Regions from separate parts of the Priestia sp. D51 genome, predicted to be linked through region 4. Evidence: riboswitches for the same ligand, from Rfam matches in the RefSeq annotation. Region 4 holds a riboswitch; each other region holds the start of a gene.
The links. Region 4 has a riboswitch for S-adenosylmethionine ahead of ACNHOZ_RS04810 (hypothetical protein). Riboswitches for the same ligand answer to the same signal wherever they lie in the genome.

Region 1 (7,726 bases), on a different contig from region 4:
CTTATATTGCGATCATTCCTCAAAGCTCCATTGTCCCTCGCATGACACAAGCTGCTGAAATGATTCATGAAAAAGTAGAGCGAGGAGAAACGATTGCTTCTTGCATTAACTTTATTACGGGACCGAGCAATTCAGCTGATATTGAAATGAATCTAGTCGTTGGCGTGCATGGACCTATTCAAGCCACTTATATTGTAGTGAATGATCGATAGAGACTGGGGAAAACGTATTTTAGCCGAAGTGAAAAACGAACCGTGAATCAAACATGTTGATTCACGGTTCGTTTTCTTTGTTATGTTGAGCATAGGTTTCATTTTGTTATGTCCCAGCCTCTTTTATTCATGCTCCTTTTTTAAATAACGGGAGAATGTGAAGAAATGTCGCATTTTGAATAAACGTGACTAATTTTAAAAAGGTAAAAAGCAAATCTTGTAGAATACTAAGTCTATAGATAAAAGGTGGGGAAATGGGAAGTGCAAAAGAAAGGAGCAATGAGCATGTCACCACACAGAGAATTAACATCTGAAGCTGCGCAAAAGCAGCAAGGTGAATTAGAGCAGCTACGAGCTATTTTTAATGACGTATTAGATGCCATTGTCGTATTTGATGAGTATTTTCAAGTTATAAATGCCAATGAATCAGCCTGCGGGCTGTTTGAAAAAACAAAGGATGAGCTATTAACGTATCAAATGAAAGATTTTCTCATGTATTTTCCGTATGACATGATTGAAGCGTACTATCCAGCGCTTTTAGAAGAAAGCTATTTCAAATATGAAGGCGCGATGACGCTTCAAAGCGGCATGATGAAACATGTTGAATTTACTTCACACAAACATAGTCACATGTCGGGCATTATTGTGTGTACATTTCGAGATATTACGCAGCACAAGATGATGGAAAATGAAAGGTTTATTAGTCATCATATGTTTATGGATGTATTTAATGAAGCGGTAGATGGAATTGTTATTTTTGATCGAACTGGTCAGCTTATCGACGCGAACCCTTCATTTTGCGAGCGATTAAATTATACAAGAGCACAGCTTTTAACCAAAACGTTAGAGGAGCTTGTAGAACCTACTTATCATTATAAAGTGAAAAAATTATGGAGAACTCTGCATCAAGAAGGAAAGACAAGCGGTGAGCTGCCGATTAAGCTCGAAAATGGAGACGTTACTTTTTTTGAATTTACCACAACGGCTAATATATACAGTCAATACTATATGTCCATTATGAGAGACGTGACGGAAAAACGGCTGATGGAGCAGCAGCTGTTGAGAAGCGAAAAAAATTTCAGGGCTATTTTTGAAAATGCGATTGAAGCCATTTTGATTTGGAAAGACGATGGGGAAATCTTAAACGCTAATCTTGCTTCGTCCCGTACTTTTGAGCTGCCGTTGAACAAATTGATTGGAAGTAATTTGTATACGTTTATCGATAAGCAAAGCTTTAGTGCATTAAAAATGCTGCAAACATTTCAAAAAGAAGGAGAAATTCGCAATCAGCTTCCTTTTTACATGCCAAATGGAGAAATCAAACAGTTGGAATTCACGGGGAAAAAAGGCATTATAGAAGGAGACCATTTAACCATTTTTCGAAACATTAGTGAACGTACAAAAATCGAACAAGAGCTTCGGAATAACGAAGAGAAATTCAGACAGATTTTTAATGGTTCGATCGATGGGTTAGTTTTATGGGACGGCAAGCGAAATATTATTGATGTGAATTCTTCTCTTTGTGATATTCTCGAACTCAGCAAAGAGGAGATTTGTGCGCATTCCATGGAGGATTTTATTTCTTCAGCGAATTTAGATGCGGTCATTGAGCATAAAGAAACAATTGAGCAAAAAGGGGAAGCTGAAGGAGAGATTACGTACGTTACGGGGAACGAAAAAGTTAAAAATATCGAATTCTCTACGAAAAAAGATATCTTGCCAGGTCTATATATGACGCTTTTAAGAGACGTAACGGAACGAAATCAAATGCAGGAGCAGATTCGGAAATCGGATACGCTTCAAGTAGTCGGACAGTTAGCAGCTGGGATTGCGCATGAAATCCGCAACCCGATGACGGCTTTAAAAGGGTTTGTTCAGCTGCTAGAAAGCAGCATTCAAGAAGATCACTCTCTTTATTTTGATATTATTAAATCCGAATTAAAAAGAATCGAAACTATTATTACAGAGTTTCTAGTACTCGCTAAGCCACAGGCCGTAAAGTTCGAAAAGAAAAATCTAGCTGCGGTTGTTAAAGAAACGATTGATTTATTAAATGCTCAAGCGCTTTTAGAAAATATTCAGTTTGAACTAAGTGTGTCCCCTCAGCTGCCAATGGTATACTGCGAGCCGAACCAAATTAAACAAGTACTAATAAATGTAATTAAAAATGCAATTGAAGTCACGTCAAACGGGGGAAGAATTTTTGTTGAAGTCTATTCTACAGAGCCGCACTACGTGACGGTCTCCATTCGAGATCAAGGAGACGGAATGCCCGAAGAGCGCATCAAGCGCTTAGGAGAGCCATTTTATACGACAAAAGAAAAAGGAACGGGGCTCGGTTTGATGGTCTCATATAAAATTATCGAAGAACATAAAGGGCGAATTGAAGTGGAAAGCAAAATAGGAGAAGGAACAGCTTTTCGTGTTATTCTTCCAGCCTAATTAGAAAGGATAAGCGAGTATGTACTATGGAGAAATGAACTTATTTTCTGATTTGAAAATTTATATTGTAGCCTCGGAAAAAGGGGTTCAACATATTTGGTTTGATAGTGATGATCACAACGAGCAGCTTAAAAAACTTGTCCATGACGAGAATTATCACCTTGTGAAAGAAGCGAAGCGGCAGCTTCAGGATTATGCTGAAGGGCGCACGCTAACATTTGATGTGCCTTTGGATATAAAAGGAACAGACTTTCAAAAAGAAGTGTGGTTAACGCTTAAAGGTATACCTTATGGACAAACGTGGTCTTATAGTGATGTAGCGGAGTCTGTTAATCGCTCTAAAGCCGTAAGGGCTGTGGGACAAGCGAATCGTCGAAATCCACTGCCTATTATTTTACCTTGTCACCGTGTTATTGGTAAAAATGGAGCTTTAACAGGTTATGCAGGTTCCCAAACTCATATAAAAGAAAAACTATTAATGCTTGAAAGAAATGTAGCAAAAGGCGCTCTGGAGTTAAAATAACTATTCACCGTCTAATTTCCAGCCTTCTCCCTGCACAAAAACACCGTCAATTTGCTGAGGAGAAGGGAGGGAATTTAGTTCTTCATCTTTGGATAAATCGAATAGCTGATATTGCTGCTTACGATTCAACGCTTTGTTTTTATCCGTTTTTTGCTCTGCACTCATTTTTACTCCTCCTTATTCAAAAAGAATCCCCTATAATATATGTAGAAAAAGCAGAGAGTACTGTTACAATTGTGTTACAAATGCAGCCAAAAAGCGCTGTTTAATGAAAAAGGTTGAGACATAACAAAATCAATGTCATCTAAAGATGAACAACTCGTATACATGAACTGAACCGCTTGTGACACCGCAGTTGATTTCCGTGCAAGACTTCGCTTTCCGCGGGCGGCCGCTGAGCCTCCTCGTCGCTTGCGCTCCTGCGGGGTCTCACCCCTTCGGTTTTTCCTGCAGGAGTCTTCACCTTGCCCTCCAATCAACTGCTAGAGGGAACGAAACAGATAAAACGATATTTACCATCACAAAAAAACGAACCACTAATCAACACGTTGATTAGTGGTTCGTTTTGCAGTGGGACAAAATACTTTTGTCCCAGCCTCTTGTTATTGAGCAGATTGCAGCAAAACTTTTTGAATGGATTCAAAAGACGGGGAATGGATAACTCCATGCTCTGTAATAATGGCCGTAATCAGTTCGCTTGGCGTCACATCAAAAGCTGGATTGTACACAGAGATTCCGTCTGGAGCAATTTGCGTATCTCCAATGTGCGTTACTTCTTTAGGTGAACGTTCTTCAATAGGGATGCTGCTTCCGTCTTGAATAGATAAATCAAATGTGGACTGCGGCGCTGCTACGTAAAATGGAATACCGAATGCTTTCGCTAAAAGAGCAAGTCCATACGTTCCAATTTTGTTAGCCGTATCGCCATTTGCTGCAATGCGGTCAGCACCTACAATGATCCCATTAATTCCTTTTGTTTTAATGGTATGAGCAGCCATATTATCCGTAATCAGCGTAACGTCTACTCCCGACTTCTGAAGTTCCCATGCTGTTAAGCGAGAACCTTGAAGAACGGGTCTTGTTTCACAAGCAAATACTTCAAGCGGAATATCGCGCTGCTTAGACAAGTGAAAAGGTGCTAATGCTGTTCCATAATAAGCTGTAGCAATTGAACCAGCATTACATATTGTCATGATTTTATCTTTCTTTTTAAATAAAGAAAGGGCATGATCTCCAATTCGGTAGCACGTTTCTTCATCTTCTACTTGAATTTGAATCGCTTCATGAACAACTTTTGTTTTAGCTTCATTAACGGACGAAGCGGATTCAGCGCTTTTCGCTACGCGCTCCAGTGCCCAAAATAAATTGACGGCAGTCGGGCGTGAACTAGCTAAATACTGTTGATCTAGAGCTAGCTTTTTGTTAAATTCCTTGACTGAATCCGTGTCATAGCTAAGCGCAGAAAGAGCAAGACCAAAAGCCGCCGTAATGCCAATTGCAGGGGCTCCGCGTACTTTCAAGGTAGTGATAGCATCCCATACGTCTTTAATGGTTTGCAGCTTAATATATTCAACTTTGCCAGGAAGCTGCTGCTGATCTAATAAAGTAATATATGATTCATTCCATTCCACTGAGCGCGGAAGTGATAGTGTATTTGTCATGCTGATACCGATCCTTTCATTGTGTACATTATTCGTTATCGAAGTAAATGTTCAAATTCATTTGGTGAAACGTCTTGTTGGTGCAGAAGTAAATAGCGTCCAATTTTTAACGCAGTACGTTTAGCGTTAATTTTTCTTTCCTCTGAAGAAATTTCGTCTAAGTCCGCCACGTGAGCTAAGCCAATCGTACGTCGAATGATTTCACACCCTGCATACCCAACAGCATCTTGCCACGTTTGCGTTAAAATTTCATGTAACAAGCGCTCATCTTTAGCGAAAGGTTCAGTGTTTTCAGAATGCCAAAGCGCAGTAAAGGTATCTTTAAATACGTTCCATGTGTTCGTAATGTGTGCAAATAACGGTTCGCGATCTGTTTTTCGAGAAAGAGCATTTAAAAATAAATTCGCAACAAATTGGCCTAAATCGAATCCAAACGGACCGTAAAAAGCAAACTCTGGATCAATCACTTTCGTTTCTTGACTGCTAGCAAATATGCTTCCTGTATGTAAATCACCGTGAATTAGCGTTTGGGCATTTGTTAAAAATTTATATTTTAATCTTGCTGCTTGTAGCTTTACATCTCCATCGTTCCACAATTCTTCTACATCAGGACGCAGCGCTTCTTCAAATTCATTTGTATCGATATCAAAAAAAGGATCTGTAAAAACTAAATCTTCCGTAATATTGCATAAGTCCGGATTGCTGTACTTGACGACTTCTTCTTTTTTATCCTGAGGCTTTAAGGCAAAATCCGACGTTTTGAACGCAATATGTCCTAGAAAAGAACCGATATGCTGTGAAAGCAGGGGATAACTTTCTCCTTGAATAAGTCCGGCGCGGGAAATCGTTAAATGAGACAGATTTTCCATGACCGTAACAGCAAGCGTTTCATCGTGGTAATACACAGCTGGTACGAGTTCAGGGGTAAATGCACCGAATTGCTTGAGCGCATTGCTTTCAATCGTGGCACGGTTCAAGGATAGAGGCCAGCTCTCGCCTACAACTTTTGCATAGGGAAGTGCTTGTTTGACGATAATGGATTTATTCGTTTGATCATTTATGATGTGAAAGACGAGATTTAAGTTGCCGTCACCGATTTCACGGGCAGTCAGTGCTTCTGTGGCATCAAAAAGACCTAGCTTTTTCACAAGTTTGATTGCTGAAATTTCTGTTAATGGCTGATATTTCTCTGTTTTTATTGTTGACATCGGAACCCCTCCATAGTTTATTAAACTGATTTGTTTACTAAGTTAATAGGTTTAAGAATATATGGAGGCTTTTATAATTTTAGAAAATATAAAAGCCTCTTTCGTTGGAAAGAGGCTTGATTGTAGTGTTCAAACCTCTTATCTGCCAGAAAGAATTACTTTCTGTTGGAATTAGCACCGTGCCTGTGTAAAACATGTTTTACGGGTGTGATCCACCTTAGGATGGAATGACGGTCGGTTGCTGGGCTTCACAGGGCCAAATCCCTCAGCCAACTCTTGATAAGAGTACGATTACTTATTCAATTTTGATTTGTTTGAATATTTTATGATATCTGGTGAAAATCGTATCATGCAAAAAAACGGCTGTCAATACATAATTAATAAAATTCTGTGCGGCGATCTGTAAAGACAGGAATTTGTTTGCGAATTTCTTTTACAAGTTCTAGGTTAACGTCAGCACTTAAAAGTTCTTCGCTATCGCCAGCTTCAGCGATTATTTCTCCCCACGGATCGATGACTAAGGAATGTCCGGCAAATGTGTTATTAGGATCTTGGCCTACACGATTACACGCGATTACATAGCATTGATTTTCGATTGCGCGGCTAATGAGCAGTGCTTTCCAATGGGCAAGTCTTGGAGCCGGCCACTGAGCAACAACAAATAAGACTTCTGCTCCGCTGCTAGTATGCACGCGAATCCATTCTGGAAAACGAATATCGTAACAAATAACTCCTGCGCATAAAGACTGTTCAAGTGTAAAAAGATTTTTTGCTGTTCCTGCTTCTAGATAGAGGTGCTCATCCATTAATTTAAATAAGTGCAGCTTACTGTATTGTGACACTTCACGACCTTTTCGGTCAAAAATATACATCGTATTTGTGACGCCTTGCTCTGTTTTTTTCGCGATCGAACCTGCCACAATATTTACTTCGTTCGTTTTAGCAAATTGAGAGATTAATTGCTTGGCCTGCTGTCCTTCATCATCGGCAATTTCGTCTAGCCGCGTCAAATCATAAGCTGTATCCCATAGCTCAGGAAGCACAAGGATGTCAGGGTTTTCTTTTAGAGCTTCCGTCATTTTTTGTTGAATATATTTTCGGTTTTTAGTTGGGTTTCCAAACGCAATATCAAGCTGCAAACACGTGATTTTTACACTCACTTTATCATCCGTCCTTTTTGTAGTAGTTGAAAAAAATGACTTTACAAGTTGAGTATTACAATATATTATTTGTGACTAGAATTTCAAGAATTTTTTGAGAAGGTGTGCGATGATGAAACAATTTGAGCAATCGGAACTATTAAAAAGTTTACCAAAACAATTTTTTGCATCACTTGTAGGCAAGGTAGGAAAAGTAATGGCCCAAGGGCACGACGTTATTAACTTAGGGCAGGGAAATCCTGATCAGCCTACTCCTTCACATATTGTAGAAACACTCCAAAAAGCAAGTGCTAATCCTATACATCATAAATATTCTCCATTTCGGGGGCACCAGTTTTTAAAAGAGGCCGTTGCGACTTTTTATAAACGAGAATATGGCGTTGATGTGGATCCTGAAAAAGAAGTAGCTATTTTGTTTGGCGGGAAGGGTGGACTTGTAGAAATTCCGCAGTGCTTATTAAACCCTGGAGATACGGTGCTGGTTCCGGATCCTGGATATCCTGATTACTGGTCTGGAGTA
Region 2 (7,726 bases), on a different contig from region 4:
TTTACAACTACCGTGTTCTATTTTATCATACGTCGCTACATAATTGCGGTTGAAAATTTGTCAAAAACAATGAAAGGGATTTCAAACGGCGATTTATCTGTAGATGTTGTTCCTTTGAAAGGGAAAAATGAGATTAGTACACTCATATCTTCATTTAATGAAATGATGACTCACATGAGAATGCTGCGTCAGAAAATAAGTAAAACAAAGAGCACGGTCAGTCATTCCTCAGAGCAATTGCTTGTAAGCATGGAGGAAACAAAAACAGCTGTGACAGAAGTTACGATGTCTATTCAAGAAATTGCTGCGGGTTCTGATAAGCAGTTGCTAAGTGTGGTTGAAACCGAGCAAGCTATGGTGGATATGGCCAAGCTGCTTCAGAAAATCACTGATCATTCTTCAAAGGTACAACAATCGATGAACAGAGCCTCTGAACATGCTTCTACCGGAAATGTTGTGGTGAAAGATGTGACGAATCAAATGAATAAAATCTATGAAACCGTTAAGATATCGACCAGTGAAGTAAAGGGACTCGAAGATCGTTCCGCAGAGATTGGCCGCATTATTAATACAATTACAAGAATTGCTGAACAAACAAATCTTCTTGCACTTAATGCTGCTATTGAAGCTGCAAGGGCTGGAGAACATGGAAAAGGTTTTGCTGTAGTGGCAGGGGAAGTACGTAAGCTAGCGGAAGAATCTAAAACGTCCGCTATACAAATCAGTCATTTGTTAAAAGAAATTGAAGTACAGGCAAAGCGGGCTTATCAAAACATGGAAGTGAATACGGAAGAAGTCACGCTTGGTATTGCCACTGTCGAAGATGTAACACAGCAGTTTTCCACAATTATGGAAGATGTCTTTGCCGCTCAAGAACAAATGAACAAAATGACAAAAGCAACAGGAGAGATTGATGGGTATTCGTTCAAAGTAATGGAGTCCGTCATGACCCTTTCGGAGGTTGCTAAACAAGCAGCTGCTTACGCTGAAGAAGTAGCTGCGGCTTCACAAGAAGAGTTAGCATCTATAGAAGAACTTGTGATGTTGGCCGCTAATTTAAAAGCTACGGTAAGTGAGTCCTGAAGTCTATCTTGATATGTACGTAATACGCGCAGTTTTCTGCGTGTATTCGTTTTATTTATATCTTTTATAGAAAACGATAAATAGAATTGACACTCTATAAAAGCAGTTGTATAGTGAGTACGCAAGGCGGCAGTCTGCCTTTTTTAATTCTTAGTAAACTTATAAGTTAAATAAAATATTTAAGTACTATATAAGGAGACAAAGAGATGAAAAATGAATTCCGTTTGGCAACAAATGACGACGCGGATAACTTATTGAACTTAACTCTACAAGCATATAAGCCTATTCGAGAGCTAGGCATTCCTTTCTTAGCAGCTACTGCTGATCTTGCCCTCGTTAAGAAAAATATTTCTCAAAACCTTTGCTATGTATATGAAGAAGATAAAAGAATCGCTGCCACTGTATCTATACGAATGCCTTGGGGAGAACATCCAGGTCCTTTTGCTGTTCCGCACTTTTGGTGGTTTGCAGTGGACCCGTCGTTTGCCAGGAAAGGCGTTGGATCTAAGCTGCTTCATCTAGTAGAGGAAGAGGTAATAAAGAATACGTTTAAATCGCCAGGTGTGTCTTTAGGAACAGCAAAAGAACATCCTTGGTTAGTTGAGATGTATGAACGAAAAGGATATGTTCAAGCTAAAGAAAAGCACCTTGCACAAGGCTATACGACCGTATTTCTTTATAAAAAATTCAATGAGGTACACTCTTTGTCGTAAAAGATAGAGAAGTGGTCTAAATTAAGAAATGTGAAAGAGTGATAAATATGACAGATCAATTACTACTAAATACGCTAATAGACATACGCCGTGAGCTGCACCGGTTTCCAGAGCTTTCAATGAAAGAATATGAAACAACTAAACGTATTAAAAAGTGGTTAAAGCACTACGATATTTCTATAGCGGATGCATTCCATTTAGACGTGGGAGCAGTAGCGGAAATTGTGGGAGGAAAGCCGGGACCTACTATCGCTATTCGAGCTGATATTGATGCGCTGCCAATTGAAGAAAAAACCAATCTGCCATTTGCTTCTGAAGTGAACGGTGTTATGCACGCATGCGGACATGATTTTCATACGGCTTCTATAATCGGAGCAGCCATTCTTCTCAAAGAGCGTCAGCAGGAGCTTTGCGGTACGGTTCGATTTATCTTTCAACCGGCCGAAGAAACGGCTTCTGGGGCAAAAATGCTCGTTGAAAAAGGTGTGCTCGAAGGAGTAGAAGCGATATTTGGAATGCATAACAAACCGAATCTTCCTGTAGGAACCATTGGTGTCAAATCGGGACCTTTAATGGCAAGCGTTGATCGTTTTGAAATTGACGTCAAAGGAGTAGGCGGTCACGCAGGTATTCCAGAAAAAACAGTAGATCCGATTGCTGCTGCTGGTCAAATTGTTACTAGTTTACAAACCATTGTCAGCCGTAATCTCAGCCCATTTCAAAATGTTGTTGTCAGCATAACTCGAATCCACGGAGGGAGCTCGTGGAACGTCATTCCTGACAAAGTAACGCTTGAAGGAACAGTGCGTACCTTTCAAGAAGAAGCGAGAGAAAAAATACCGGCTCTTATGAAACGAACTGCTGAAGGGATTGGAGCAGCTTTCGGCGCTTCAGTAGACGTTAAATGGTATCCGTATCTTCCTGTAGTAAACAATGATGATACGCTGGAAAAATTGGTTATTAACGCTGCAGAGAATCTTAGTTATCAAGTGGTAGAAGCTGAACAATCGCCTGGAGGAGAAGATTTTGCCGTATATCAGCAGCGTGTACCAGGATTTTTTGTATGGATGGGTACGGCTGGAGAATATGAATGGCACCATCCTTCTTTTTCATTAAATGAAGAGGCATTACTTGTAGCAGCTTCTTATTTTGCTAATCTAAGCTTTGACTTTTTGAATTCATTCCATTACCAAAAAAATTAAAATATTTTTATTTTTCTATTTACGCGGATGGAATTGTTTGATAAAATAAATTTTAAATTAAAAAAGTTATCACGAGTGGACGAGAGATCTGGCTCTTTGACTCCACAGCAACCTACGAATGTAAGGTGCTCCTACCAGCAAAGCATGTGCTTTGGGTGATAAAACGGGTGAAAAACTCATTTTGCATCTAAGCAAAATGAGTTTTTTTTATTTTTCTAAAAGGAGAGGGTTTTATGAGTCATACAGCAGTTGCAGCACATACAGGAGAGAAAGCATTAAAGGAAGCCGTAAAATTATTAGGAAAGCATTATCAAGTAGCATATCGTGAATTAGAAACATTTTATGAAATTGTGGTCGAAAACCATGTTCGTACATATGCTGTAGGCATAGATATTAAAGATGTACAAAAAGCAAATGAACTAGAAATTTATTCATCATGCTGTTCCAAGCTTGAGCGAGTAGGCTGTCTTTTATAGAAGTCTGCTCGCGCCTCTATTTTTAAAGTGTTTTTAAATAGAAAGCATGTTTTTTGACAATTGAAGAATCTGGTGGGTATAATCATTACTCACTAGGTTTTAAAATTAATCATAAATTGTCGAAATTTTTACACAAATTAAAGGTTACATTCGAAATGAATTGTGGTATGTTATAAAACAAGAATATTTTATGAAAGGAGCATTGAAATGGAAATGTCTCTTGAACATGGAAACGATGCAGGAAGCGAACAGCTTATTGATCGTATCCTAGACTTTTTAGAAGATGACGAAAAGTAAAAAAAAAGAGTGTGCGGTGCTAGCCCTAGCCGCGCACTCTTTTTTTATCATGTGCGTCAAGGCGGCGCATACTATGATACATAGGGATAGAATGAAAGGGTCTCTGTCAAAGGGATTGACGAATCGTTTTGTTTGATGGAAAATTTAGAAAAAGGAAAGAGATGAAGGGTATGTCGAACAAAACATCTTTGTATCAAACAAAAGAACAGTTAAAGAAGCTTGTAAGCGAATTGGTTTCTATACCTAGCGTGACAGGAACGATGGCAGAAGTGGAAATGGCTGAATCGATAGCGTCGTATTTATTGAAGCTGCCTTACTTCCAAAAAAACGAGCAAGTTGAGCTTCATTCAACAGGAGACGGGCGATCGATTGTCACAGCTTTTGTTGAAGGGAAAAATACGAATAAAACAGTTGTATTAGTCAGTCATTACGATGTAGTGGATGTACAAGATTATGGACAGTGGAAAAAGGATGCTTTTCACGCTGATACGTTAACGAGTACTTTTTATAATGATATGGAACAAGTTCCGGCGCACGTACAAAAAGATATGATAAAAGGAGACTGGCTTTTTGGCCGAGGAACGATGGACATGAAAGCAGGTATTGCTCTGCATATCAGTATGATTGAACGAGCATGCAACGGAGAGTTTGACGGAAACATCCTGCTTCTGTCGGTACCGGATGAAGAAGTAAATTCGCTCGGAATGAGAAAAGCAGTGCCTGTTCTTTTAGAACTTGCGTGCAAACATCAGCTGGATTTTTCTCTCATGCTAAATGCAGAACCAGTATTCAGCCGCTATCCTGGTGATCAAACGAACTATGTGTACTCAGGATCGATTGGGAAGATCATGCCAAGCTTTTTGTGTTATGGAAAAGAAACTCATGTAGGGGAACCGCTAGCTGGTTTGAATGCTAATTTACTAGCTTCTTATTTAACAAAAGAAATAGAATTAAACGTTGATTTTTGCGAAAAAGTAAGAGATGAAACGAGTCCACCTCCTACTGTGCTGATACAAAAAGATTTAAAAGAAGAGTATTCCGTTCAAGTTCCGCACTCTGCCGTTGTATTATTTAATTTATTTATGTTAAACCGCTCTCTTAAAGAAGTAACAGATCTGCTGTTGAAATCGGCTGACAAAGCGGCTTTGAATGTAAAAAAACATTATAACAAAGCTGCTCGGCAGTACGCTGTGGGAATGGAGGGTTCATCTCTTGACGTGAACGTATGGACGTATGAAGAACTTTATACTCATGCAGTCAAACAGCACGGTGAAAAATATGTGCAAGAAATGGAAGCGGCACTTTTGGCACAAGAAGATGATGACAGAAATAAAACCATTAAATTAGTAAACTCTTTAGCTGGTTTATGTAAAGAAGCAGCTCCGATGATAGTCTTATTTTTTACGCCGCCTTTTTACCCGGCCGTTTGTTCACATGATGATCTCTTTGTACAAAAGATTTTGTCAAACGTACAGGCAACTGCCAAAGAGCAATTCCAAGTGGAGCTAGTTGAACAAAGTTATTTTGGTGGAATTTCGGATTTAAGCTATGCCAGCCTGCAGCACCCGCTTCATACATTTAACACGTTAGTAGCCAATATGCCTCTATGGAATAAAGGATATCATATCCCGCTAGAAGAGCTAGAGGAGCTCAAGATGCCGGTGCTGAACATTGGACCGCTGGGAAGAGATGCGCATCAATGGACCGAAAGATTAGACGTTCAGTATTCCTTTGAGATTTTGCCTCACTTCATTTATCAAGCTATAAAAGAAGCACAGAAATAAACATCCGCCCGCGGATGTTTATTTGTTGAATTTAAAAGAAGCTCCTTGTACGGTAATTTGTTGCGGTGTTAGAGCGTGGTCCAATTCAACCAAAAATGGACGCTCTCCAACTTTTTTTAATGTATCATGGACAACACCTTGTGTTCCGCTGCAAAAAATAAGGTTTCCTTCATTGACATATAGTTTTTGACAACGTGCATCAAGTAAAGAGTCTTTGTAGCTTTCGCCAGCCTGAACGTCCAGCAGTTTTGTCCATTTGCTGATGGATTCTTCAAGGTTATGTACAGCACAGTAAATGTTTTTTAGCTGCAGCTGACCGGCTTGATGGGAAGAAAGAGCAGCTAGCTTTGGCTTGCGTTTTTCTTCTGGTTCACCCCACTCAATAAAAAAAGGAAGAGGCAAGGAATCGTGGTCAGCTTCAATAAAACACATTCTCCATTGAAGTCTTTCTCCATCATTAGTTTGACGAGACCCCGCTACAGGACCTTTTACAGTGACGTTCTTGCTTTCTAGCTCTTTTATCAGCAAATCCATATCATCTGTACGGAGTGCAAATCGACCAAAATGACCAAGTGACGTATGTTCGTTAACAAGCTGCTGAATAAGATCATTATCTGTAACTGTTTGAGCTAATGCGATATCTGTAAGCCCAAGCCATTCAATATAGCTGAGGTGAAAATAAGCCAACGTGTTAAAAGTGCCCCATTTTTCATGGATACCGCCTTTAATAACATTTATTCCGTATCCGTTTAGTTCTTTCTGAGCTTTAATAGGATCAGGTGAAAAATGCACAAGATGATCAAACGATAAGTGCATGGATAGGCCTCCTTTTAAGAGAGATTCTTTTTTACTATTATACGTCGTTTTCTTTTTTAAGAAGAGTAAAACGAATGATTATGTAAAATAAAAATCTATAAAAAAGCAAGCCGCGTATGTTTTAAACACGACTTGCTATAGATTTAGTTAGCGGCGATAGCCATGCCCTTTAAAGCAGCAGCCAAATGATTTATTAAACCATGGGTATGAGCAGCAAGGTGAACCGCAGCGACAGCGGCGACGGCTAGAACGGCGAGTAGAACGACGAGTAGTGCGACGAGTAGAACGACGAGTAGTGCGACGAGTAGTGCGACGAGTAGAACGACGAGTAGTGCGGCGAGTAGAACGACGAGTAGTGCGGCGAGTAGAACGGCGAGTAGAACGACGAGTAGAACGGCCGCGACGGGCAGTTGGCTCTTGGTACATAAATGTTTCAAGCTCAGTAGAAGCAATCGCTTCTGTTGCTTCTCTAATTCTTTCAGCAGTGATATGCATATAAACACCTCCTGGCTAATTCGGTACATAATACAATATGTACAAGGAAGGCGTTTGGATATAGTGAAAACATGGAATTTGTCTAAATTTGTGAAAGAAATGGAGTGGTTTTCATGCTTCAAATCCTCGAACATCAAAGAGTGGATATCGCTCTTCAAATAGTAGCTGTGCAAGTAGAAGCTTATCAAGAAGAAGCAAGGCTCATTGGTTTTTCGAATATTCCTCAGCTTACAGAAAGCAAAGAAGATGTTATGAAAAGCAAGGAAGTGTTTATCGGAGAAATGATTGAAGGTAAGCTAGCAGGCGTGCTGTCGTTTGAAAAAGAAAATGAGCGATTAACGATTTGCCGCCTCGTTGTGCGTCCTCAGTACTTTCGAAAAGGAATTGGAAGCCGTCTTTTAACATATGTACTTCAAAGATATTCAGAATGTGAGTGTATGGTTTCCACAGCCGAAAAAAATACACCTGCGATTAAGCTATACGAAGCTCATCGGTTTTCAATTATAAAACACACTGCAGCTGCGGATAATCTTGTGTTAGTAACGATGAAAAGAGATTGAGCCATAGCTAAATTAATCCAAAGACTAACAAATTGGCTACATGAGCTAGTAGGAATCGGCTGTTGCTTTCCCTACAAGGCTTCGCTTTCCGTAGGAGTCTTCGCCTTGCCCTCCAATCACCAGCTAGAAGTACCTACATACATGAAACTTACGTTTACCATAGCAGTAAAAAAATCCGAACGCATTGGATTCTCCATCAAGAATCTCGAATCATCGTTCGGATCTTCCTTCAGCTAAAATACTTTTGTCTCAGCCTCTATGATGATAGTGTTTGCTCAGAATAATCTAGAGCTGTATGAC
Region 3 (7,726 bases), on a different contig from region 4:
TTCTGCGTTGGCGCTAACTTAGCTATGATTTTGATGGAAGCACAAGATGACAATTATTTTGAAGTTGAGCTTGTCATTAAACAATTTCAACAGGCAATGATGAAGGTGAAATATAACGAAAAGCCGGTTGTTGCAGCTCCATTTGCGATGACTCTTGGAGGCGGAGCAGAAATTTGCTTACCGTCAGCTAAAATCCAAGCTTCTGCTGAAACTTACATGGGCCTTGTAGAAGTAGGAGTCGGGTTAATTCCTGGCGGAGGAGGTAACAAGGAGCTTTATATCAAACAGCTAAATGGTTTACCGAACGGTGTAACGCTCGATCTTCAGCAAATTGCCAATAAAACATTTGAAACAATTGCTACTGCAAAAGTATCTACTTCTGCTGCAGAAGCTAGGCAGCTAAACTTTTTAAACCGCCATGATGCTATCAGTGTAAACGGAGATCACTTGCTGAATGATGCAAAGAACTCAGTCCTTGCTTTACACGACACGGGCTATAAACCGCCTGTAAAAACTAAAGTTCCTGTCGTTGGAGAAACAGGATATGCAACGTTGCTGCTAGGAGCTCAATCCATGAAATATTCAGGATATATATCAGAACATGATTACAAAATTGCTAGTAAGTTAGCATTTGTATTAGCTGGAGGACGCGTAGCGTTTGGTTCCGAAGTGGATGAAGAGTATTTGCTTGATTTAGAGAGAGAAGCATTTTTAAGCCTTGTTGGAGAAGCGAAGTCTCAAGAACGTATGCAGCACATGTTAGTTAAAGGAAAGCCACTGCGCAATTAAGGGGGAGAAAAAATGAGAGAAGCAGTTATTGTAGCAGGTGCTAGGACACCGGTCGGAAAAGCAAAAAAAGGTTCATTGGCAAGTGTTAGACCTGATGATTTGGGAGCTATTGCGGTTAAAGAAACTCTTCGCCGAGCAGGCGGATACGAAGGACCGATTGATGATTTAATTATTGGTTGTGCGATGCCTGAGGCAGAACAAGGTTTGAATATGGCTCGAAATATTGGCGCTCTTGCAGGTTTGCCTTATACGGTGCCAGCAATAACGATTAATCGTTATTGTTCATCAGGTTTGCAAAGTATTGCCTACGGTGCAGAACGAATTATGCTAGGGCAAGCCAAAGCAGTGTTAGCTGGAGGAGCAGAATCAATGAGTTTTGTTCCGATGTTTGGAAACGTAGCGCGTCCGAATGTTCAGCTGGTTGAAAATGCGCCGGAGTATTATATGGGCATGGGACATACAGCAGAACAAGTGGCGATGAAATACGGCATTTCACGTGAAGACCAGGATGCATTTGCCGTACGCAGCCATCAAAAAGCAGCAAAAGCACTTCAAGAAGGGAAGTTTAACGACGAAATTGTTCCCGTAGAAGTGACGCTTCGGAAAATCGATGAAAACAATAAGCTACGTGAACAAAAACTGATGTTCTCTCAAGATGAAGGAGTTCGTCCTGGCACAACTGCGGACGTATTAGGGAAACTTCGTCCAGCCTTTTCGATTAAAGGATCCGTCACAGCTGGAAACTCTTCGCAGACAAGTGACGGAGCTGCATCCGTTTTTCTAATGGATAAAGAACAAGCTGAAGCAGAAGGCTTAAAGCCTTTGCTTAAGTTTCGCTCATTTGCAGTTGGAGGAGTTCCACCTGAAGTAATGGGGATTGGCCCGGTAGCTGCCATCCCTAAAGCTCTTAAACTAGCAGGGCTGGAGCTTTCTGATATCGGATTGTTTGAATTAAATGAAGCATTTGCTTCTCAAGCACTTGGCGTTATTCGTGAATTAAATATTAATGAAGATAAAGTAAATGTAAACGGAGGCGCTATTGCCTTAGGTCATCCATTAGGCTGTACTGGAGCAAAGCTGACTCTTAGCTTAATGCACGAAATGCAGCGTCGAAATGAGCAGTTTGGAATTGTCACCATGTGTATTGGTGGAGGAATGGGAGCTGCTGGTGTATTTGAATTGTTAGCATAATCATTTCAAAGGGGGATATGAACATGTCAAATAAAACAAAACAAATGATTAAAGGTGGAAGTTTTTTAATTGAAGAAGGCGATGCAAGCCGCGTCTACACGCCGGAGGATTATACATCTGAACAAAAGATGATTGCCAAGACGACAGATGAATTTGTAGAAAATGAAGTCCTTCCGCAAGTGGAATATTTAGAAAAGCATGAATTTGACCGTTCTGTAAAGCTATTAAAACAAGCTGGTGAATTAGGCTTGCTTGGTGCAGATGTACCGGAAGAATACGGTGGGCTTGGTTTAGATAAGATTACTTCGGCTTTAATTGCTGAAAAAATGTCTCGAGCAGGCGGATTTTCCATCACTCATGGTGCTCATGTAGGAATTGGGTCATTGCCAATCGTCTTATTTGGAACAGAAGAGCAAAAACAAGCATATTTACCTGCTTTAGCGGTAGGGGAAAAAATAGCGGCTTATGCGCTGACTGAACCGGGTTCTGGTTCGGATGCTCTCGGTGCTCGAACAACAGCTCGCCTTAACGCAGAAGGTACACACTATGTGTTAAATGGAGAAAAGCAGTGGATTACGAATGCTGGATTTGCTGATGTATTCGTGGTGTACGCAAAAATTGACGGCGATAAATTTTCTGCTTTTATCGTTGAGCGCGAATTTCCAGGCGTTTCGGTTGGCCCGGAAGAGAAGAAAATGGGAATCAAAAGCTCATCAACCAGAACGTTGATTCTTGAAGATGCGCTTGTTCCAAAAGAAAACGTGCTAGGTGAAATTGGAAAAGGCCATGTGATTGCCTTTAACATTTTAAATATTGGGCGCTATAAGCTTGGAGTTGGAGCAGTTGGAGCAGGGAAACGTGCGTTAGAAATTACGTCTCAATACGTTAACCAGCGTCAGCAGTTTAAAACGCCAATTGCTAAATTCTCATTAACACAAGAAAAGTTAGCCACAATGGCTTCTAAATTGTATGCAACTGAAAGCTCCGTATATCGTACGGTAGGACTTTTTGAAGACCATATGGGCCAGCTTTCAGAAGAACAGCAAAAAGACGGAAAACAAATTGCTGCTTCCATTGCTGAATATGCTATCGAATGTTCATTAAATAAAGTGTTTGCCACGGAAGCTCTTGACTACATTGTAGATGAAGGCGTGCAGCTTCATGGAGGCTACGGTTTTATGAGCGAGTATGAAATTGAGCGTCTGTATCGCGATTCTCGCATTAATCGTATTTTTGAGGGAACAAATGAGATTAACCGTCTTTTAGTACCAGGCACATATTTACGCAAAGCGTTAAAAGGAGAGCTTCCACTGCTTCAAAAAGCACAAACGCTTCAAGAAGAATTGATGATGCTTATGCCGCAGGAAGTAGGAAATGAGCCGTTAGATCAAGAAAAAATGCTTGTGCAAAACGGGAAGAAAATTGCGCTCTTGCTTTTGGGATTAGCTGCACAAAAGTATGGCAAAGAATTAGAAAAAGAACAAGAAATTCTCGTTAATATTTCTGATATGATTAGTAACGTATATGCAATGGAATCTACTGTTTTACGTACTGAAAAAGCCATTTCCAAAACAGGAGTAGATCAAAACAGCTTAAAATTAAAATACACGCAAGTATTCTGCCAAGAAGCATTTAATCGAATCGAAGCAGATGCAAAAGAAACGTTAATTGGCGTTGAACAAGGTGATACGCTTAGAGTCATGCTTTCGTCTCTTCGCAAATTAACTCGCTATACACCAATCAATGTAATTAGCGTAAAGCGCGAGGTTGCAAAAACGCTTCTAGAAGTAGAGAAATTCACAGTTTAAGGAAAAAGGAGCTCGTTTTGCGAGCTCCTTTTTGTTTAAGAAGCCTCTATCTAGGTAAATGATAAAGGATGTGTTAAAATACGAAAAAAGCTTAAAATAAAGGGTGGTTGACGAAATGTCATTATTTTTTTATTCATATCCAAAGTGCGGTACGTGCCGAAAAGCAAAGAAGTGGCTCGATGATAACGGAGTAGCATATGAAGAAATTCATATTGTAGAAAATCCGCCAACAAAAGAGCAGCTGCAAGCTTACTATCAGAACAGCGGCCTAGAATTAAAAAAATTCTTTAATACAAGCGGTAAAAAATATCGCGAGTTAGGTCTTAAAGATAAAGTAAGCAGTGCGAGTGAAGACGAACTTCTGTCTATTCTTGCGTCAGATGGCATGTTAATTAAGCGTCCGCTGCTAACAGATGGACAAAAAGTAACGCTTGGTTTCAAAGAAGAGCAGTTTGAGGACGTGTGGAAGTAAGTTTTCAAATAGAAAATTTTTACCTTTTACGTTACACTGTTAATAGGAAGTTATTTTAGGTTGTAGAAAGTGTTCTCCACGTTGAAGGCGCTTTTTATATAAACAAATTACGATACATATTTTGGAGGGATTAAGATGAGTACACCAAAAGATTTGCGTTATTCTGAAGAGCATGAATGGGTAAAAACAGAAGGAGACGTTGTCCGCGTAGGTATTACACATTTCGCTCAAGCTGAGCTTGGAGACATCGTATTCGTTGAACTGCCAGAAGTAGGAGCAACAGTAGAAGCTGACGAGCCGTTTGGTAGCGTTGAATCAGTAAAAACAGTTTCTGAGCTTTACGCACCAATTAGCGGTGAAGTTGTAGCAGTAAACGACAACTTAGGCGATAGTCCTGAACTTGTTAATGAATCTCCATACGAAGAAGCATGGATGATTACAATCAAACCATCTGATGCTTCTCAAGTAGACAAGCTGATGACAGCAGAGCAATACGAAGAAATGACAAACGAAGGATAATATTCCTCCATAAATTGTCTTTATGAAAAGTTTTTGACTGGACACTCTATTAGTAAACAAGCTAAAGGAGTGTCTTTTTATGTTTGAAAAACAAAAAATGGACGTTACAGATCGCGTTACAGCTAAATTTCATGACGGCGGTATGAAATTATACGTTGATAAACAGCCAATTGGTGAAGTTAGCTACGGAACAAGCGGCAATGAATACCGCTTTGAAGAAGGATATTCGCAAGAAAATAATAAGTTCTATCAATACGCGGACGTACAAAAACAAGGTGAAACGCAAAAATATACAGACTGCGATGAAGAAGCAGGATGGTGCTAAACAGTGGCAACTGCCGCTGTTTTTCTTGTTTTATAGAGATAATATGGCCTAAACTGCCTTTTAAAAGAGTTCTTTCTTGCAAATTTCTTTTAAAAAACAGGTGAACTGTGATACATTAACGAATATTGTATAGCATAAAGAAATGATGTTACTATACAACTGACGATTATGGGTGATGAAAATGGGGCTAATTGAAATTGAAAAAGTAATTATTGTCGAAGGAAAGTCAGATAAAAAGCGTATTCAAGATATCATTCGAGAACCAATTGAAATTATTTGTACAAACGGTACGATTAGTTTATCAAAGCTGGATGAAATTATTGACTGTACGTTTAACAAAGAGGTATACATACTCGTTGACTCTGATGATTCAGGGAATAAGCTGAGAAAACAATTTAAACGAGAGCTTCCGGAAGCAGAGCATCTATATATTGATAAAATGTACCGAGAAGTTGCTGCCGCCCCTAGACATCACATAGCAACAGTATTGCTGAGTGCCAATATCGATGTTAATGCAGAATTTTTAACATAAAAGGAATGAGCAACATGCAAGAATGGAGCGAAAAACAGCTGGATGATCAGTTAAAAGAAGGAGAAAGAGCCTTTATCTTTTTCCATACGCCTTTTTGCGGGACATGTCAGCTGGCAAAAAAAATGTTAACCGTGGCAGAAGCGATGCTGCCGGATGTAACCATCGGAATGAGCAATTTAAATTATATGCCTTCAAAAGCAGAATTATTTTCTATTGAAAGCGTACCTTGTTTGATTGAAGTGGAAAATGGTGAAATGGTAAAAAAACTCTACGCGTTTCATTCCATCGAGCACGTACTCGAGGAGCTTCGATAATCAAACGTTTGTTTAAAATGAAGAAGTGGAAAGAGAGCGAACCGTTGGGGCTGTTGAAATCTTGGGATATTATCCCAAGAATAAAATCTGTTGACAGCCTATCTGACACATGCTAAAATCACACTCATGAATGTTCATAAATGAATGAATATTTCCCAAAAACAAAATAATTGTTGCGAACTCTTATCAAGAGAGGTGGAGGGACTGAGCCCTGTGAAACCCGGCAACCGTCAGACTAACTGAAATGGTGCCAATTCCTGCAAAGCTATGCGCTTTGAAAGATGAGAGAAAGGATTAAATATCGAGCCTTTCTGTCATGCGCAGAGAGGCTTTTTTAATGGGGAAAATTGTTTTACGGCTTTTTCATCCTATAGGGCAACCTAATATAATTAAGTTTTTATTAAAGAAGGTGAAGAAATATGATTACATTAACAGACGTTACAAAAATTTATCAGGCCAAAAGCGGTCAAGTAACAGCTGTTGATAATGTGAATCTAACCGTTAACCAAGGTGAAATTTACGGAATTATTGGTTATAGCGGAGCGGGGAAAAGTTCTTTGATTCGCTTGCTAAACGGATTAGAAACACCAACGACAGGAACGGTCGAAGTAGCAGGTAATGATATGGGAAAAATTAAAGGCGGAAAACTCAGAAAAGCTAGACAAGAAATTAGTATGGTATTTCAGCACTTTAATATCTTGTGGTCGCGTACGGTACGAGAAAATATTGCCTTTCCGTTAGAAATAGCAGGGATTTCAAAAGAAAAAAGAATGAAACGAGTAGACGAACTTATTAAGCTAGTCGGGCTTGAAGGGCGTGAAGATGCTTATCCATCACAGCTTAGCGGCGGACAAAAGCAGCGTGTTGGGATTGCTCGAGCGCTAGCGAACAATCCAAAAGTATTGCTTTGTGATGAAGCAACATCAGCGCTTGATCCTCAAACGACAGATTCTATTTTAGATCTGTTAGTAGATATTAATGAGAAGCTAGGGTTAACCATTGTATTGATTACTCATGAAATGCACGTCATTCGTAAAATTTGTCATCGAGTAGCCGTTATGGAAAATGGGGCAGTAGTAGAAGAAGGACAAGTGCTAGAAGTATTCAGAAAACCTAAGCAGCCGATTACAAAACGATTCGTTCAACAGATTTCTGAACCAGAGGAAACGTTTGAAACGATTGAACAAGTAAAAGAGCTGTATCCAAGCGGGCAAATTATTCAGCTGACGTTTGTTGGCGGAAAAGCAGAGCAACCGCTCATTACAACGATTTTAAAACAGTTTGATGTAACGATTAATATTTTGCAAGGAAAGATTTCTCATACACAAACAGGTTCATACGGGACGCTGTTCGTTCATTTAGACGGAGAATTAACAGAAGTTGAAAAAGTCATTGCATACATTCATGAGCAGCAGGTAGAAGTGGAGGTAATGACAAATGCTTGAGAAACTATTTCCAAACGTTATTTTAGATGATTTTATTCAAGCGACAAATGAAACACTATATATGACGGCTATTTCAGTTGTAGCCACATTTGTTCTAGGTATTTTATTGGGCCTGCTTTTATTTTTAACGTCCAAAGGACAGCTTTGGCAAAACAAACCTTTATATGCCATTGTGTCGGCGGTTGTAAATATCTTTCGTTCCATTCCATTCATTATTTTAATTGTTTTACTGATTCCATTTACCAAAGCATTGGTAGGAAGTATTTTAGGCGCTAATGCAGCGTTACCGGCTTTAATTGTTGGAGCAGCACCATTTTATGCGCGTCTTGTA
Region 4 (7,726 bases):
CTCGCTTTTAAAAAGAGATTCCACGCTTGTTGGAATACCGAACATGGTATCTTCAGGAATTGGAAGCAGCTCATTAGCAGAGTAAATAAATGATTTGCCCGTTTCGTTATAGACTAAATCGTTTGTTAAGTACAGCTCTTCTAGCAGAGGCATAACGTTTTCTTTTCGAGCCACAATAGAATCCGCCCCTGTTTCCATAATAAATTCCCCAGCTTCACGCGTATTGATTTTCCCTCCTAGATGGGGATGTTTCTCTAGTAATAATAATTTAAGCGGAAGATTACGTTCTCGTTTTAGTTTCTGCAAATAGTACAGAGTGGTTAAGCCCGTAATTCCTCCTCCAATAACAGCGACCGTTTTCAAAATATTCACTCCTACATTTTCAACAATTAGTCTGTAATATACGAAAATCATACCACTATGACTAGGAAAAGTGTAATGAATTGATTGTGAACATAGTGTATGCAAACACGAAAAGAAATATTGAAACTATACGATTAGATATTTTGAAATTACATAAAATAAAAGCTCATACACGTAGAGAAAATGACTGAGACGCAGCAGTGAAGGAAGGAGGAAGCATCATGCTCGGCGGTTTTATGGAAACGCTGAAAAAAGACTGGCTCGCTTTAGTATTAATAAGTGTTCTTATATGCGGGATTACCTTAAATGTACGAGCTGAAGAGAAGAGCGGACGAAGCGGATACATCGAACCAAAGCTAGTTTTTCCTGTGATCAGTGATGTTCATATTAAGGAAACAGGAACGCTTGATTTGCGTACTTTTCAACATGCATTAACGCAATTAAATGAACAGGCACCGAAACAAGATGCATTTGTAGTCGTAGGAGATTTGGCCGACACAGGCGCGTTAAAAGAATACGATCGCTTTTTTTCTATTTATAATCAAAATAAACAGTCGCAGGCCGTGTCTCTTTTTACAATTGGCAACCATGAATACCGGGACAGTGTAACCAATCAGCAAGCGCAGCAGCGTTTTTTATCTAAAACCAAAATGAAGTCTCTTTACTTTCATCAAGTGATAAAAGGATATCATTTTATCATGCTTGGAACAGAAAGCCGTCTGACCGCCGGTGATTATTCAATCAAACAAATTAACTGGCTTGCTGAACAGTTGAAGATAGCAAAGCGAGATGATCCTAAAAAACCGATTTTTGTCTTTATTCATCAGCCTATTAACAATACATTGTACGGGAAAAACAGATGGGGGATAGAAGTGAATGAACAGCTTCTTTACAATACGTTAAAACCTTATCCGCAGGTCATTACGTTTTCTGGTCATACCCACCATCCGTTGGACGACCCTCGTACTATTTTTCAAAGAGATTTCACTTCTCTTGCAACGTCTTCTGTTCGGTATATATGGCCTGGTGCTGGATATTTACAAGGTGAACTTCCTCCTGGCTACCGAGATGTGAGTCAAGGTCTTCTTGTAGAGGTTTATAATCGAAAAGTAGTCGTTAAAAGGCGGGATTTTCACGCAAATAAGTGGACGGGAGAAGCGTGGGAAATTGACATACCTGCAGATACAAAAAAATTTCACTACACGAATGAGCGAGATTTAGTAAAACCGATTTTTCTTCCAAGCTCTACTATTTCTGTTATACAAGAAAAAGCTTCAGCAAATCAGCTTTATATCCAGTTTACGCAAGCGGTGGATAATCTGATGGTTCATTCTTATCGCATTACCGTCAAAAATAAAGAAACTGGAAAAGTGGTCAAAACATATAATGCATTTTCTCAATATTACAGCGATCCTGTTCCGGATGTTTTAAGTCTTCCGTTATCCGGTTTGCAGCCTCATACTGCGTATCAAATAGAAGTAGCGGCAGTGGATGCGTTTGATAATCAAAGCGATCAAAAATTAATGATTGAAGGCTCTACTAAATAGCTGAAAGAATCCTGATTTTTATTGATTCTTTTAGCTTTTTTTCATCTGTTTTTAATGTTATTTTCATTAGATTTTTAAGTGGAGTTGCTACACTGAAACTGTATTTAAAGTCATAATATGTAATTTTTATGAAAGTATCAAAATCAAAAGGAGTTTATATGAAAGGATCTTTTGTACGTTTTTTAGTAGTGGGACTGGTCAATACAACAGTAGGTCTCTCCATTATGTATGTGCTGCTTCATATCTTTCATCATTACTGGATAGCGACGTTCGTCGGCAATGCAGCGGGGGCAGTCGTCAGCTACGTGTTAAATCGAATATTTACGTTTAAAAGCGGAGTTCATTTATCAAAAAGCATACTGCGTTTTATTTTAGTTATCGGCATTTGCTACGGCTTGTCTTACTATATTGGACTGCAGTTCTCCAGCTGGTTATTGCATCAACTTCCTGTTGCGGTGCGTCCGTTCAAAAAAGACGTCGGTATATTAATTGGAACAGGTCTGTATACGCTTTTAAATTATACGGGTCAAAAATACTTTGTATTTAATACAAAAAAAGAAGCAGTCGTCCACGATTAGCTTTTAGTCATTATGAAATGGAAATAGGTGTTAACAGATGAAGAAAGAAACAGCTATGAATAAAGAAAAAACATTGCTTATTATCGCTTTCCTTTTGCTGCTTGCGTATGTATCTCCTATGTTTTTGCTTGGGGAAAATTCACATATACGCGTGCATGATAATTTAGACTCAAATATTACGTGGTATAAAGTTCTGCATCGAAGCGGAGAGCTGTTTGGCTCCAGTCATGCCGTATTACCTCAAATTATTAACGGATTGCCGAGGAATACGTTTGGAACAGAATTTAGCGGTATCCAGTGGCTGTATGGTGTATTCCCGACCATGCTTGCATACAGCCTGAGTCAAACGATCACGCGCGTATTTGCTTTAATTGGAATGTATTTATTATTAAAAAAGCATTTTATTAAAAGCAAGGATGCGTATGCGATTCGAGTGCTTGTATCGCTTGCTTTTGCACTTACGCCATTTTGGCCTTCGGGCATGCTGAGTACATTAGGACAGCCGCTGGCGCTGTGGGCGTTTTTAACCATTCGAAACCGCGAAGGAACGTGGAAGGAATGGCTTACACTTTTACTGCTCCCGTTTTACGCGAGCTTTGTGCTCGGGTTTTTCTTCTTTTTAGCAGCGATGGGGCTGCTATGGCTAAGAGACGTAGTAAAAAAACGAGCGTGGAATATTCCTTTTTTAAGCAGTATTGCAGCGATGACTGCTGTCTTTCTGCTCATTGAATACCGACTTGTTGATTCGCTTTTATTTCCGGAGGCCCCGACGAGTCGAAATGAATTTTTAAGCTCTACTCTAAGCTTTGGACATTCCGTTCGCCTTGCTTTGAAGAACTATACGCTCGGGCATACGCATGTAATGACGCTTCATACTTTTGTCATTTTGCCGCTTTCTTTTGTCGTATTGTGGTTTGTTGCTCGAAATCGCAAGGAAAAGCTTGAAAAAACGTTTTTGCAGTTATTTATTCTTAATCTACTACTGTCGATTTGGTATGCGTTTTGGTTTTATAAAGGTTGGGAGCCGCTAAAAGAAAAATATCAGCTTTTTAATACGTTCAACTTTGCTAGATTTCACTTTTTACGCCCGCTCATTATTTATTTGATGTTTGCCGCTGGCAGCTATGTTTTATGGAAAAGGAGCAAGGCGTGGAAAAAGTTTGTGTGGGTATGTTTGATTTTACAGCTGCTTGTGTTATTTATAGCAAATCCTGAACTTTACTATCGCTACAATCACGAGCCTTCAGTCAAAGAATTTTATGCTGTGCATCAATTTGATGAAATAAGTAGATATATTGGAAAACCTAAATCATCTTATCGCGTAGCGAGCATAGGGCTTCATCCATCAATTGCTCAGTATAACGGCTTTTATACGCTAGATACGTATAACAACTTCTATCCGTTAACATATAAACATGAGTTTCGCAAAATTATTGCCAAAGAGCTTGATAAAAATAAAAAACTAGAAAGCTACTATGATCATTGGGGCAATCGCTGCTATGTGTTTGTTAGCGAGCTAGGGAAAAAATATGATTACCGAAAAGACTCAACGAAAAAAATCCATCATTTGCAGCTTAATATCAGCCAATTTAAGAAAATGGGCGGTCGCTATATTTTTTCAGCTGTGCCAATTGAAAATGCTGAAAGCGACGGTTTGCACTTTTTAAAAGCATTTAACGATAAACAGTCCGCTTGGAAAGTGTATGTATATGAAGCAAAGTAAGGGGGCAATAACATGAACAGACCTATTTTAACGATCGTGGTTCCATGCTACAACGAAGAAGAAGTATTCACAGAGACGTCTTTTCAATTAACTACTGTAGTAAAAGAACTGATTAATGAACGACTTGTATCAAGTGAAAGCACTATTTTATTTGTAGACGATGGAAGTAAAGACAGCACGTGGTCGCTTATTGAAAAAGAAAGCTGCAGCAATTTGTTTGTAAAAGGGTTAAAGTTAGCGCGAAATGTAGGACATCAAAATGCTTTGCTTGCAGGACTAGAAGCAGCTCATAAGCAATCTGACTGCGTCATTTCCATTGACGCGGATTTGCAAGATGATATCAGCGTCATTCGTACTTTTGTAGAGAAATATTGGCTTGGGTATGAAGTTGTATATGGCGTTCGAGACAGCAGAGAAACCGATACATTTTTCAAACGAACCACGGCAGTAGGGTTTTATCGTTTTATGAACAAGCTAGGAATTCAGCTCGTTCAAAATCACGCTGATTTTCGCCTTATGAGCAAACGTGCTCTTGGTGAACTCATGAAATATAAAGAAGGAAACGTCTTTTTGCGGGGCCTTGTACCATTAGTAGGATTTCGCTCCACGGAAGTCACATATGACCGCAAAGAACGGACGGCGGGTGAGTCAAAATATCCGCTAAAGAAAATGCTCGCTTTTGCATTTGACGGGATTACGTCTTTTAGCGTAGCACCTATACGCTTACTGACGCTGCTTGGAGGAGCTTCGTTTCTCTTTAGTATTTTGTTTGGCATTTATGCGCTGATTCAAAAATATTTAGATCATACGCAAATTGGCTGGACGTCTCTTATTTTATCAATTTGGCTTGTAGGCGGCCTGCAGCTAATGGGAATAGGTCTTGTCGGAGAATACATTGGCAAGATTTTCAACGAAGTGAAACAGCGTCCTAAATATGCGATTGAAAGAGATTTATATACAAAACACTCGTTAGACACACAAAAAGATTTGCTGATGCATTAATTAAGAAGCTTCTCCTGAATGGAGAGGCTTTTTTGTTAAAGTGTTTATCATAATTTTTAAGGTAATAGGAGATGCTACTACTAAAATTTCTAAGGAGATCAAAATCTATGAAAAGACTACTTTATACAGTCAGCACTTTTTGTTTTGTTTGGCTTGCTTTTGCAACCATTCATGTCAGCGCTCTTTCGATTGAGAAACTTCCAATGAAGAAATCATCTGAACAATGGTCGGTCGAACTGACAAAAGCGAGCATGACGGGAGATAATCAGCTAAAGTGGAAAAATAACGTCTATCATACATATGGATTAACCGTTGAAAACATTGGAAAAGACGTAGAGCGTGTGCAGGTCCAAGCTTTTCGGCACGAAGGAAAAAATAAGGCGAAATACAGCTTGTTTTCTCCTATTGAAAGGTCTAACTTAAGCAAAAGCGGTCAGCGTTTTCGCTATGCCAATTTTGCTGTTCCTGGAAAAGCGGCAGGCTTAGACATCATGATTAACTGGACGGATGAACAAGGCAACCATCAAGAACATTTTGAATTTAAATAAAAGTCTTCGCTTAGGCGAAGACTTTTTTTTGCAGGAATTTATCTCTGTATGTGGAAAACGAACACGAAAGGAGAGATTGTGATGATTGCAAAAGCTACTGAAGAAGAAATACAGGAAATTCGGAAGAAATCTGCTGATGCGCTGTTTGAAGGAACAACGCATCAGTTTCAACCGTCAACTGAACGCGTAAATGAACTAATTGATAATGCCCTTGAAAAAGGGTGTTATTATTTAGTATCTAGACAAGAAAATAAACTTGCAGGCTGGGTTTTTGTCGGTCCATCTGCCGACTTCTTTTCAAAAGCAGAAATTGGCTTTATCTACGAGTTATATGTTTTACCAGAATACCGCGGGCAAGGTCTAGCCAAGCCGTTAATGCAAAAAGCAATTGATGAATTGTCTATCAAAGAATACCCTGAAATCAGACTCAGCGTTCATGCTGGGAATTTTGCACAGCATGTGTACCGTGAACTTGGATTTGTAGATAAACAAATATCAATGAGCCTACAGGTGGCAAAACGTCCGTAATGTTGGTGAATGTCAGCGAGTCCATAAAACATAAGATGTTATACATGCGATGAGGTTCGGTAATGAAAGTAAAAGCAAATAAGTAGCCCAAACGGTGCTTTTATCCAGTGATTCAACAGCTCCGGCACCTGTATTACCTGAGGAGGGAGGATCTTCAAGCGCGTTCATAACTAAAGCCGCCGCTGCTAAAATAATCCCTCCAATGCTTCCGGTTGTTTTGACAATTGCAACGTGGAAAGTAGATGAAAAAGCAATGCTAAGAAGCAGCAGCAAGCTTCCCAAAAAAGCAGATAACATATATCGTTTCATGTGCTCACCATCCTTTATAAAATCATACCATATTTTACTTCTTTTTTCTTTTTATTGAAAAGCTATTGACGTAACCTATAAAACATATTAGAATAGTCAGAAATAATTTAAAAACGAAATATTCTTATCTAGAGAGGTGGAGGGACTGGCCCTTTGAAGCCTCAGCAACCACAATTATTGAATGGTGCTAATTCCAGCATAGCCTAGCTCTGACAGATAAGAAGAGGAATCTTTTTCTATGATGAAATCCTCTTCTTAGGAAGAAACATTTCGTATAGAAAAGGTGATGACATTGAAAAATACACAACAGGCGCTAAGCGTTGATGATTATTTAGATCTATACTTGTTAGCAAAAGAACTAAAAGACGAAACGTGGCAGCAGGAAATTTTAGCCGCGCTAAAAACGAAGCAAAATCGTTCATTTGAAGACAAACAATCCGCACTCGTTCAAGAAATATGGGAAGATTTTAAACAGTTAAATGAAGATATTTCTTTTACGTATCGCTTAATTCAAGAAGAGCCAACTAATGAACAGTTTCAAGTTAAATTAAGGAACTTGAGAGAACGGCGGATCACGCTGAGTCGTGAATTATATTTAGCTAAAAAACAGTATGTTGAACACACGCAGTAAAAGGATCCGCTTGATAAACAAGCGGTTTTTTTGCATGTGAATGTTAGAAGCGTTCTATTTCGGGTAGTAAATAGATAAGACAAAAAAAGGAGGGATAACAGTGGCCCAAGGTGTATTATGTGAAGTGAATGAGTGCATGTATTGGAAATCGGGAAATAAATGCAGTGCAGAGTCCATTTACGTTGTGAGTCCTGAAAGTAGTCACCATGTTTCTGAAACGGAAGAACCTGGCTGTAAAACTTTTGAACCCGCGAGATAAATGCTAGTTTTATAAAAAAGCATAAAATGAACGATGCGCTGACGGAGTTGAGTCGGCGTTTTTCTATTTTTTTAAAAAATACTATTACTTAGGTGCGATAATAAATACATAGTAAAAAAGCAGTGTCTACGTCTAATTGTGCGTTTAAACAAAATGATACGATAATTTTTTTGTTTTTCGACAAAAGAAAAGGGAGAGAAAGGTGATAGAATACAAATATACAGCCTAGCTGACTTTT

Region 1: linked by a shared signal. The riboswitch ahead of mtnK (S-methyl-5-thioribose kinase) and the one ahead of ACNHOZ_RS04810 (hypothetical protein) in region 4 are both predicted to bind S-adenosylmethionine.
Region 2: linked by a shared signal. The riboswitch ahead of ACNHOZ_RS15000 (hypothetical protein) and the one ahead of ACNHOZ_RS04810 (hypothetical protein) in region 4 are both predicted to bind S-adenosylmethionine.
Region 3: linked by a shared signal. The riboswitch ahead of ACNHOZ_RS20055 (methionine ABC transporter ATP-binding protein) and the one ahead of ACNHOZ_RS04810 (hypothetical protein) in region 4 are both predicted to bind S-adenosylmethionine.

The regions. Positions count from the first base shown of each region.
Region 1 is NZ_JBLTIR010000003.1:664,047-671,772, forward strand. Features, by position in the region: gene ACNHOZ_RS15205 (LutC/YkgG family protein) at 1-212, shown strand, start outside; gene ACNHOZ_RS15210 (PAS domain S-box protein) at 498-2,654, shown strand; gene ACNHOZ_RS15215 (methylated-DNA--[protein]-cysteine S-methyltransferase) at 2,674-3,177, shown strand; gene ACNHOZ_RS15220 (hypothetical protein) at 3,178-3,342, opposite strand; gene ACNHOZ_RS15225 (hypothetical protein) at 3,417-3,656, opposite strand; gene mtnA (S-methyl-5-thioribose-1-phosphate isomerase) at 3,780-4,838, opposite strand; gene mtnK (S-methyl-5-thioribose kinase) at 4,874-6,046, opposite strand; SAM riboswitch class I at 6,182-6,332, opposite strand; gene ACNHOZ_RS15240 (carbon-nitrogen family hydrolase) at 6,424-7,206, opposite strand; gene ACNHOZ_RS15245 (pyridoxal phosphate-dependent aminotransferase) at 7,319-7,726, shown strand, end outside.
Region 2 is NZ_JBLTIR010000003.1:618,277-626,002, forward strand. Features, by position in the region: gene ACNHOZ_RS14985 (methyl-accepting chemotaxis protein) at 1-1,083, shown strand, start outside; gene ACNHOZ_RS14990 (GNAT family N-acetyltransferase) at 1,290-1,796, shown strand; gene ACNHOZ_RS14995 (amidohydrolase) at 1,844-2,998, shown strand; SAM riboswitch class I at 3,062-3,163, shown strand; gene ACNHOZ_RS15000 (hypothetical protein) at 3,232-3,474, shown strand; gene ACNHOZ_RS15005 (M20/M25/M40 family metallo-hydrolase) at 3,942-5,555, shown strand; gene ACNHOZ_RS15010 (VOC family protein) at 5,574-6,371, opposite strand; gene ACNHOZ_RS15015 (CotG/ExsB N-terminal domain-containing protein) at 6,519-6,866, opposite strand; gene ACNHOZ_RS15020 (GNAT family N-acetyltransferase) at 6,980-7,426, shown strand; gene ACNHOZ_RS15025 (MFS transporter) at 7,683-7,726, opposite strand, start outside.
Region 3 is NZ_JBLTIR010000005.1:66,160-73,885, reverse strand. Features, by position in the region: gene ACNHOZ_RS20095 (3-hydroxyacyl-CoA dehydrogenase/enoyl-CoA hydratase family protein) at 1-789, shown strand, start outside; gene ACNHOZ_RS20090 (acetyl-CoA C-acetyltransferase) at 802-1,980, shown strand; gene ACNHOZ_RS20085 (acyl-CoA dehydrogenase family protein) at 2,004-3,788, shown strand; gene ACNHOZ_RS20080 (arsenate reductase family protein) at 3,904-4,260, shown strand; gene gcvH (glycine cleavage system protein GcvH) at 4,396-4,779, shown strand; gene ACNHOZ_RS20070 (YusG family protein) at 4,859-5,104, shown strand; gene ACNHOZ_RS20065 (toprim domain-containing protein) at 5,286-5,636, shown strand; gene ACNHOZ_RS20060 (thioredoxin family protein) at 5,651-5,950, shown strand; SAM riboswitch class I at 6,131-6,238, shown strand; gene ACNHOZ_RS20055 (methionine ABC transporter ATP-binding protein) at 6,370-7,395, shown strand; gene ACNHOZ_RS20050 (methionine ABC transporter permease) at 7,388-7,726, shown strand, end outside.
Region 4 is NZ_JBLTIR010000001.1:916,272-923,997, forward strand. Features, by position in the region: gene ACNHOZ_RS04770 (protoporphyrinogen oxidase) at 1-363, opposite strand, end outside; gene ACNHOZ_RS04775 (metallophosphoesterase) at 585-1,910, shown strand; gene ACNHOZ_RS04780 (GtrA family protein) at 2,069-2,488, shown strand; gene ACNHOZ_RS04785 (DUF6044 family protein) at 2,526-4,211, shown strand; gene ACNHOZ_RS04790 (glycosyltransferase family 2 protein) at 4,224-5,213, shown strand; gene ACNHOZ_RS04795 (hypothetical protein) at 5,321-5,761, shown strand; gene ACNHOZ_RS04800 (GNAT family N-acetyltransferase) at 5,843-6,289, shown strand; gene ACNHOZ_RS04805 (hypothetical protein) at 6,302-6,598, opposite strand; SAM riboswitch class I at 6,720-6,821, shown strand; gene ACNHOZ_RS04810 (hypothetical protein) at 6,885-7,229, shown strand; gene ACNHOZ_RS04815 (DUF1540 domain-containing protein) at 7,330-7,488, shown strand.